DNA from 2 places in the Pseudomonas sp. GW821-FHT02C04 genome. Region 1 is predicted to be linked to the other one. Evidence: predicted binding sites of a transcription regulator. Region 1 holds the regulator's gene; the other holds the start of a gene.
The links. The regulator sigma-54, encoded in region 1, starts transcription at its own class of promoters, with help from an activator protein. The targets are predictions, from matches to a motif close to ANTGGCATNNANNTTGCTNT.

Region 1 (4,253 bases):
CAGGTCGACCGGTGCACCATCGATGGCGTCGAAGTCGATAGGCGCTTCAAGGTGCATCAAGGCGCTGATGGGCGACTCGCAGCCCTTGAGGCGGCAATGGGGAATGGCGATGCCGTTGCCAAAACCGGTCGAGCCGAGTTTTTCACGGGCAATCAGTGCCTCGAAGACATCTTGCATCTCCAGATCCGGTACTTCCCGGGCGATCAGGTTGGCAATTTGTTCGAGGGCTTTCTTTTTGCTGCCGCCCGGCACGTTCACGAGGGAACGGCCGGGGGTCAGGATGCTTTCAAGTCGGATCATGGGGGTGGGGGTTATCGACCGGTAGCGCCCTGAAGCAGGCTCTGGGTCTTTTCCTTATGCTTTTTGAGTTGTTTATCAAGCTTGTCGGTCAGCGCGTCGATCGCTGCGTACATATCGGTATGTTCCGCGTTTGCGACGACCTCGTTACCGGGAATATGCAGCGTGGCTTCGATTTTCTGCTTCAGCTTCTCGACGCACATCGTGACTTGCACGTTGGTGATCTTGTCGAAATGCCCCTCAAGCCTCTTGAGCTTTTGCTCAACGTACTCACGGAGAGGTTGGGTAACTTCCAGTTGGTGTCCACTGATGTTGACTTGCATACAGCTTCTCCTTCGTTGCCAGTGCATAAAGCGGCAGGCCGAAGAGCCTGCCACTGGAACGCTGTAACGTGGCTTACATCAACCGCTTGCGTTCGCTCGAAGGCGCGATCCCGAGGGATTCGCGGTACTTGGCGACGGTGCGGCGAGCCACCTGAATGCCTTGTGCCTCCAGTAAACCAGCGATCTTGCTGTCACTCAACGGCTTTTTCTGATTTTCCGCGGCAACCAGTTTCTTGATGATCGCGCGGATCGCCGTGGATGAGCATTCGCCGCCTTCGGAGGTGCTGACGTGGCTGGAGAAAAAGTATTTCAGTTCATAGATGCCCCGGGGGGTATGCATGAATTTCTGCGTGGTCACCCGGGAAATCGTCGACTCGTGCATGCCCACCGCTTCGGCGATGTCATGTAGCACGAGAGGCTTCATGGCTTCGTCGCCGTATTCAAGAAAGCCGCGCTGATGCTCGACGATCTGGGTGGCCACTTTCATCAGGGTTTCGTTGCGGCTCTGCAGGCTCTTGATGAACCAGCGGGCTTCCTGCAACTGATTGCGCATGAAGGTGTTGTCGGCGCTGGTGTCGGCGCGGCGCACGAAACCGGCGTACTGGGCGTTGACTCGCAGGCGCGGCACCGATTCCTGGTTCAGTTCGACCAGCCAGCGCTCGTTGTCCTTGCGCACGATGACGTCAGGCACCACGTATTCGGCTTCGGTGGATTCGATCTGCGAGCCGGGGCGCGGGTTGAGGCTCTGCACCAGTTCGATGACCTGGCGCAGTTCATCTTCCTTGAGCTTCATGCGGCGCATCAGCTGGCTGTAGTCGCGGCTGCCGAGCAGGTCGATGTAATCGGTAACCAGACGCTTGGCTTCTGCCAGCCAAGGGGTCTTGGCCGACAGCTGGCGCAATTGCAGCAGCAGGCATTCGCCCAGGTTGCGTGCACCGATGCCGGCGGGTTCGAATTGCTGGATGCGGTGCAGGACGGCTTCGATCTCGTCCAGCTCGATGTCGAGCTCCGGATCGAAGGCGTCGAGAATTTCTTCGAGGGTTTCGTCGAGGTAGCCCTGATTGTTGATGCAGTCGATCAGGGTGACGGCGATCAGGCGATCCGTGTCGGACATCGGCGCCAGGTTCAGCTGCCACAGCAGGTGGCTTTGCAGGCTCTCGCCAGCGGAAGTTCGGGTGGTGAAATCCCACTCGTCGTCATCGCTGCTCGGCAGGCTGCTGGCACTGGTCTGGTAGACGTCTTCCCAGGCGGTGTCCACGGGCAGTTCGTTGGGGATTCGCTCGTTCCATTCGCCTTCTTCAAGATTGTCGACCGTCGGCGCGGTCTCCTGATAGGAGGGTTCCTGGATCTCGGTGTTGGGCTTCTGTTCGGCGTTGTCGGCCATGGGATCGGAGTTGTCGAAGTCGTCGCCGTCTTCCTGGCGTTCGAGCATCGGATTGGATTCCAGAGCCTCCTGGATTTCCTGTTGCAGATCCAGGGTCGACAATTGGAGCAGGCGGATGGCCTGTTGCAGCTGCGGTGTCATCGTCAGCTGCTGGCCCATTCTCAAGACTAGCGATGGTTTCATGGCAGGGGCTTAACACCTTATTCGCCGGCGCTATGCGCCATCCACTACAGGGCGCCGAAGCGCCAAACTTAAGCAAATTATATGCCTGAAACTGTCGTGTTTGCCTAGAGCGCTGTAACAATAAAAGCGTATAAAAGTGCGCTTCAACGTTACAGCACCCGGACGGCTGGTCGAATGCTGTCGCGCTTACAGGCGGAACTCGTGACCCAGGTACACTTCCTTCACCAGATCGTTGGCGAGGATGGTCGCGGAGTCGCCTTCGGCGATCAGTTGGCCGTCATTGACGATGTAGGCCGTTTCGCAGATATCCAGCGTCTCGCGGACGTTGTGGTCGGTGATCAACACACCGATGCCCTTGGCCTTGAGGTGATGAATGATCTGCTTGATGTCGCCCACGGAGATCGGGTCGACACCGGCGAACGGTTCGTCGAGCAGGATGAATTTCGGTGCGGTGGCCAGTGCACGGGCGATTTCCACCCGGCGACGCTCACCACCGGACAGGCTCATGCCGAGGTTGTCGCGGATGTGGCTGATGTGGAATTCCTGCAGCAGGCTTTCCAGCTCCTTGCGACGACCGGCCTTGTCGAGCTCCTGACGGGTCTCGAGGATGGCCATGATGTTGTCGGCCACCGACAGTTTGCGAAAGATCGACGCTTCCTGTGGCAGATAGCCGATACCGGCCTTGGCGCGACCGTGCATCGGCTGGTGGCTGACGTCCAGGTCGTCGATCAGCACGCGACCCTGATCGGCCTGCACCAGGCCGACGATCATGTAGAAGCAGGTGGTCTTGCCGGCGCCGTTGGGGCCGAGCAGGCCGACGATCTGACCGCTGTCGATCGACAGGCTGACATCGCGCACGACCTGGCGGCTTTTATAGGCCTTGGCCAGGTGCTGGGCTTTCAGAGTTGCCATTACTGGGATTTCTCGTCGGTTTTCTTCTTCGGCTGGATCACCATGTCAATGCGCGGACGCGCTTCGGTGACCTTGTTGCCGGTGGCACGACCCGCGCTGGCCAGCTTTTTCACCGTGTCATAGACGATTTTCTCGCCCTGAGTGGTGTTGTTGTCCTTGTCGACGACTTTCGCCTTGTCGATCAGTACAACGCGGTTTTGCGCGGCGTGGTACTGGATGGTCACGCCCCAGCCCTGTACAGGCTTGGTGTCGCCAGCCGTCTGCAACTGCTCGAAGTAGGCAAGGTTGCCCACCGAGGTCACGACGTCGATATCGCCGGTCGGGGTGCGGGTGATGGTCACGGTGTTGCCTTTGACGATCATCGAACCCTGAGTGATGATCACGTCACCTTTATAGGTGGCAACGCCATTCTTGTCGTCCAGCTGGGCATCGTCGGCCTGAATGCGGATTGGCTGCTCTTGATCGTTCGGCAGAGCCCAGGCGCTCACGCTTCCCAGTGCTGCGCCCAGACTGAGCAAAATAGGGAGGGTTTTAACGAGCCTCATACTGTCCTCTTACGTTCGATAGCAGGTGTATCCTGCTTTCCTTCAAATACGCTTTCATTCCCACGCCGGTCGATACACCGCCAGCGCCGTCGATTCTAACGGGTTGCTGGGTCTGCGCATATTGTTGCTGCGGGAACACTGTCATGCGAGTGGAGGTGATCAGGGTGTCGCGGTTCTTTTCATCGGTGCGCTTGACGCGAACCGAGTCGATCAGCTCGACCTCGGTGCCACCGGAATTCACTTCACCGCGCTCGCTGGTCACGTGCCATGGGAAGTCGGTGCCGCGATACATGTTCAGGTCGGGCTTGGTGACCAGTGTAATGTCGGTCGCCTTGACGTGCTCGGCCTTGTCGGAAGTCATTTCGTACTGCACCTTGCCGTCTTCCAGGTATTGCAAGGTGTGGGTGTTGGTCGCGTACCAGTCGATCGGGCTCTCTTCTGCCGAGACAGGAGGCTTGTCGAGGAAGCGTTCCGGGCTGATGTTCCAGTAGCCGACCGCGCCGAAAATGGCCGCGATGCAACCGAACAGCAGTATGTTGCGAAACTTTTTGCTAAACATGGTTTGACTCACAAATACGCGTTATTGGCGGCATCGAGGCTGCCCTGGGC
Region 2 (4,140 bases), on a different contig from region 1:
CGAGTTGGCGTTCTTGCTGGCCTGAGTCTTCTCGTTCAGGGTGATGGTGATGATGTCACCGACCCGGAACGCCTTGCGGTCGCTGTACAGGTTCTGTTCGAAACCGGCCTGATAGATCGAGCCGTTGTTGGCGGCCGCCGGCAACGGCGTCCGCGGCAACACCGGGGCGTAGTAAGGGTCATTGGGCTTGGGCGTCGGAGCGACGCAGCCCGCGAGCGAGACCACCCCACCCAATGCCAGAACAGATACGAAGCGTTTCATGACCCTTACCTCACGGTATTGCAGGCGGCCTCATGGCCGCCTCATAGACTTGATTACAGATTCTGCGTTACGAACGAGAGCATCTGGTCGGCGGTGGAGATCACCTTGGAGTTCATCTCGTAAGCGCGCTGAGTGGTGATCATGTTGACCATCTCTTCCACGGTGCTGACGTTGGAGGTTTCCAGAGTGTTCTGCAGGGTGGTGCCGAAACCGTTCAGGCCCGGAGTGCCGATTTGCGGCGCGCCGGAAGCGGCGGTTTCCAGGAACAGGTTGTTGCCCACGGCTTGCAGACCGGCCGGGTTGATGAAGTCGGCGGTTTGCAGGTTGCCGATCACTTGCGAAGCGGCGTTGCCGGCAACGGTGATCGACACGGTGCCGTCACGGCCGACAGTGAAGGTCTGAGCGTTGTTCGGGATGACAATCGCCGGCTCCAGAGCGAAACCACTGGCGTTGACGATCTGGCCATTGGAGTCGAGGTGGAAAGTACCGTCACGAGTGTAGGACGTGGTGCCGTCCGGTTGCAGGATCTGGAAGAAACCACGGCCGTCGAGGGCCATGTCCAGCGGCTGCTCGGTGGTTTGCAGGCTACCGGCGGTGAAGTTTTTCTGGGTGCCGACGATGCGCACACCAGTACCCACTTGCAGACCCGACGGCAGTTCGCTGTCCTGGGTCGACTGGGCGCCTGGCTGACGCTTGATCTGGTACAGCAGGTCCTGGAACTCGGCGCGGTCACGTTTGAAACCCGTGGTCGACACGTTCGCCAGGTTGTTGGAAATGGTGGTCAGGTTGGTGTCCTGGGCGGACAGACCGGTTTTGGCAACCCATAGAGCCGGAAGCATTCGATTCTCCTCGTGCGCCTGTTTTACGGCGCGACGTTCTGATAATTAGCTGATCTGCAAGACCCGAGCCATGGCCTGGTCGTCGTCTTTGGCGGTGTTCATCATCTTGACGTGCAACTCGAACTGCTTGGCCAGGGCCAGCACCGAGGTCATTTCTTCCACGGCATTGACGTTGCTCGACTCCAGGAAACCCGACACCAGTTTGACGTTGGCATCGGCCGGCGCAGGCTGGCCGTCCTTGGTGTAGATCGAACCGTCCAGGCCCTTGTTCATGTTCTTGATGTCCGGATTGACCAGTTTGATCCGGTCGACTTCGGCCATGACGCGCGGGCCTTCGCCCATCGCACGAATACTGATGGTGCCGTCTTCACCGACTTCCACCTGCTGCTGCGGCGGTACGGCAATCGGCCCGCCGTTGCCCATGACCGGCATGCCGTTGCCGGCACGCAGCACGCCCAGGGCGTCGATATTGAGGCTGCCGGTGCGCACGTAGCTTTCGCCGCCGTTGGGGTTCTGCACGGCAATGAAACCGTTGCCGGTCACAGCGACGTCGAGGTCGCGACCGGTCTCCACCAGGGAGCCTGCGGTGAAGTCGGTGGCGGGCCGTTCGCTCATGGCAAACGCACGCGCCGGAAAGCTGTCACCGAACACCGGCATCGAACGCGCCTGCTCCAGGTCGCGCTGAAAACCATTGGTGGAGATGTTCGCCAGGTTGTTGGCATGAGCCTTTTGCGCCAGTGCGTTCTGGCTGGCGCCGGTCATTGCCACATAAAGGTACTTGTCCACACTCTTTCCTCTGCATGCCGGACGTTTGCCGCCCACCGCTGTACTGCTGAGCCACAAGCAATTTGCAGACCAACTTTTTTCTGGCGGTCGAGGACCCGATAAACAAAGGACTTGAGGGATTCAGCAGGGTTTGGGGAAATGTATCGAAGTCGAAAAACCGGCGGTGTCATGCCGCTTGGCGGCAATGGTAAGGCGCGATCACCCCGTGCCTTGCGCAGGAGTGATCGCGCAGGGATCAAGACTCGGTCTTGCCCACCTCATATTCACGCAGCTTGTTGGCAATCGTGGTGTGCGAGACGCCCAGCCGCTTGCCCAGCTGCCGACTGCTCGGGTGTTCGGAATACAGTCGCTCAAGCACCGCTTTCTCGAAGCGCCCGACAATCTCGTCGAGCCCGCCCTCCAGCGAGAAATCGCCAAGCGGCTGACGCACACCATAGTCCGGCAGACGAATATGCTCGGCCTTGACCGTCCCGCCATCACACAGCGAAACCGCCTGGAACAGCACGTTCTCCAGTTGTCGCACGTTGCCCGGCCAGTGGTAATGACTGAGCCGATCCATCGCCGCCGGCGCCAGTTTCGGCAACGGACAACCAATCTGCCGACTGGCCTGATCAAGGAAGTGCTCTACCAGCGGCGTCAAACCGTCGAGGCATTCGCGCAGTGGCGGGATGTGCAACGAAAGCACGTTTAAGCGATGGTACAAATCCTGGCGAAACTCGCCACGGGTGCACAACTCGGACAGGTCGACCTGGGTGGCGCAGATCACGCGCACATCCAGGTAAACCTCTTCATCACTGCCCACACGACGGAAGCAACCGTCCTGCAGGAAGCGCAGCAATTTCACCTGTAAGCGCGGGCTCATTTCGCCGACACCATCGAGGAACAACGTGCCGCCCGCCGTCAGTTCCAGCAGCCCGAGCTTGCCTTCGGCCCGTGCACCCTCAAAGGCACCGGGCCCGTAGCCGAACAACTCGGTCTCGGCCATCGATTCCGGCAGCCCCGCGCAGTTGAGCGCCATCAATGGCGACTGACCACGAGGGCTCGCCAGGTGACAGGCCCGTGCCAGCAACTCCTTGCCGGTGCCGGTTTCACCTTCAATCAATAGCGGCGCATCGAGTGGCGCCATGCGCCGGGCTTCGCGCACCACTGCCGCCATCACTTTCGAGCTTTGGAAGATGCTGTCGAAGCCACGCAACTCCTGCTTGCGCACGTTATAGATGCGCTCACCGACCCGATCCGCCCGATGCAACGTCAGCACCGCGCCGGCCATGGCTTCGCTGTCGTCGTGCTCCGATTGCAGCGGGGCGATGTCGGCCAGAAAGATGTCGCCCTTGACCTTGACCCGCATGCCATTGATTCGCGATTTGTTGGCGCGCACCAGTTCAGGCAAGTCGAAATCCTCGGCGTAACGCGACAGTGGAATCCCCGGCACTTCGTCGACCCGCACCCCGAGCAACTGCGCCGCCGCACGGTTGGCGGCAACGATCGAGCCGCCCATGTCGATCGACAGCACCGGAAATTCCAGCGCACCGAGCAATGCATTCAGTTCCATGTGCCGGCGCTCGCTGGGCATCAGCCCTACCCGCTTGACGCCGAACACCCCGGCGATGGCTTCGAATTTGGGCCGCAACGCCTGGAACTGCAGATTGATCAGGTTCGGGCAATGCAGATAGATCGCATTGCCATGCTCACCGCCGACCTCGCCGCGGGCAACGTTGATCCCGTACTCCACCAGCAGATTGAGGATGTCGCGCAGGATGCCGATGCGGTTCTGGCAGTGGACTTTGATACGCATATAAAGGCCCGAAACAGGTAGAGGGGCGGATTTTTCTCTGCCGCCCGCAAGATAGTCGTCAAGATTATGTGACAGACACCGGCCATTTCAAACCCGCCAATCACCGTAATCACGACTTATCGCACAAACCGTAACGATAATTTTACGATTTAAAGAGACTTTTCCTACTCGACAGGTCTTCAACCTGCTGCATCAGGGCACGCTCTGGGGTATTTCTCAGTCCATAGCAGGACATAACAAGAACGAATTCCCCTCGCAGGAGAGCAGTATGAAGCAGACGCAATACGTGGCCCGCGAGCCCGATGCGCAAGGTTTTATCGACTACCCCGCCGAAGAACACGCGGTGTGGAACACGCTGATCACCCGCCAGTTGAAAGTGATCGAGGGTCGGGCGTGCCAGGAATACCTGGACGGTATCGAAAAACTCGGCCTGCCCCACGACCGCATCCCGCAACTGGG

Region 2: AC07VV_RS12785 (flagellar basal body rod protein FlgF) is a predicted target of sigma-54. The motif match lies at 1,941-1,960, and genes of this name have one in related genera.

Annotation. Positions count from the first base shown of each region.
Region 1 covers NZ_JBWKVT010000010.1:40,275-44,527, forward strand. Annotated here, with positions in the region: gene ptsN (PTS IIA-like nitrogen regulatory protein PtsN) at 1-300, opposite strand, end outside; gene hpf (ribosome hibernation-promoting factor, HPF/YfiA family) at 312-620, opposite strand; gene AC07VV_RS27405 (RNA polymerase factor sigma-54) at 694-2,187, opposite strand; gene lptB (LPS export ABC transporter ATP-binding protein) at 2,374-3,099, opposite strand; gene lptA (lipopolysaccharide transport periplasmic protein LptA) at 3,099-3,644, opposite strand; gene lptC (LPS export ABC transporter periplasmic protein LptC) at 3,631-4,203, opposite strand; gene AC07VV_RS27425 (KdsC family phosphatase) at 4,212-4,253, opposite strand, start outside.
Region 2 covers NZ_JBWKVT010000003.1:185,990-190,129, forward strand. Annotated here, with positions in the region: gene flgH (flagellar basal body L-ring protein FlgH) at 1-261, opposite strand, end outside; gene flgG (flagellar basal-body rod protein FlgG) at 315-1,100, opposite strand; gene AC07VV_RS12785 (flagellar basal body rod protein FlgF) at 1,146-1,886, opposite strand; gene AC07VV_RS12790 (sigma-54-dependent transcriptional regulator) at 2,122-3,681, opposite strand; gene phhA (phenylalanine 4-monooxygenase) at 3,905-4,140, shown strand, end outside.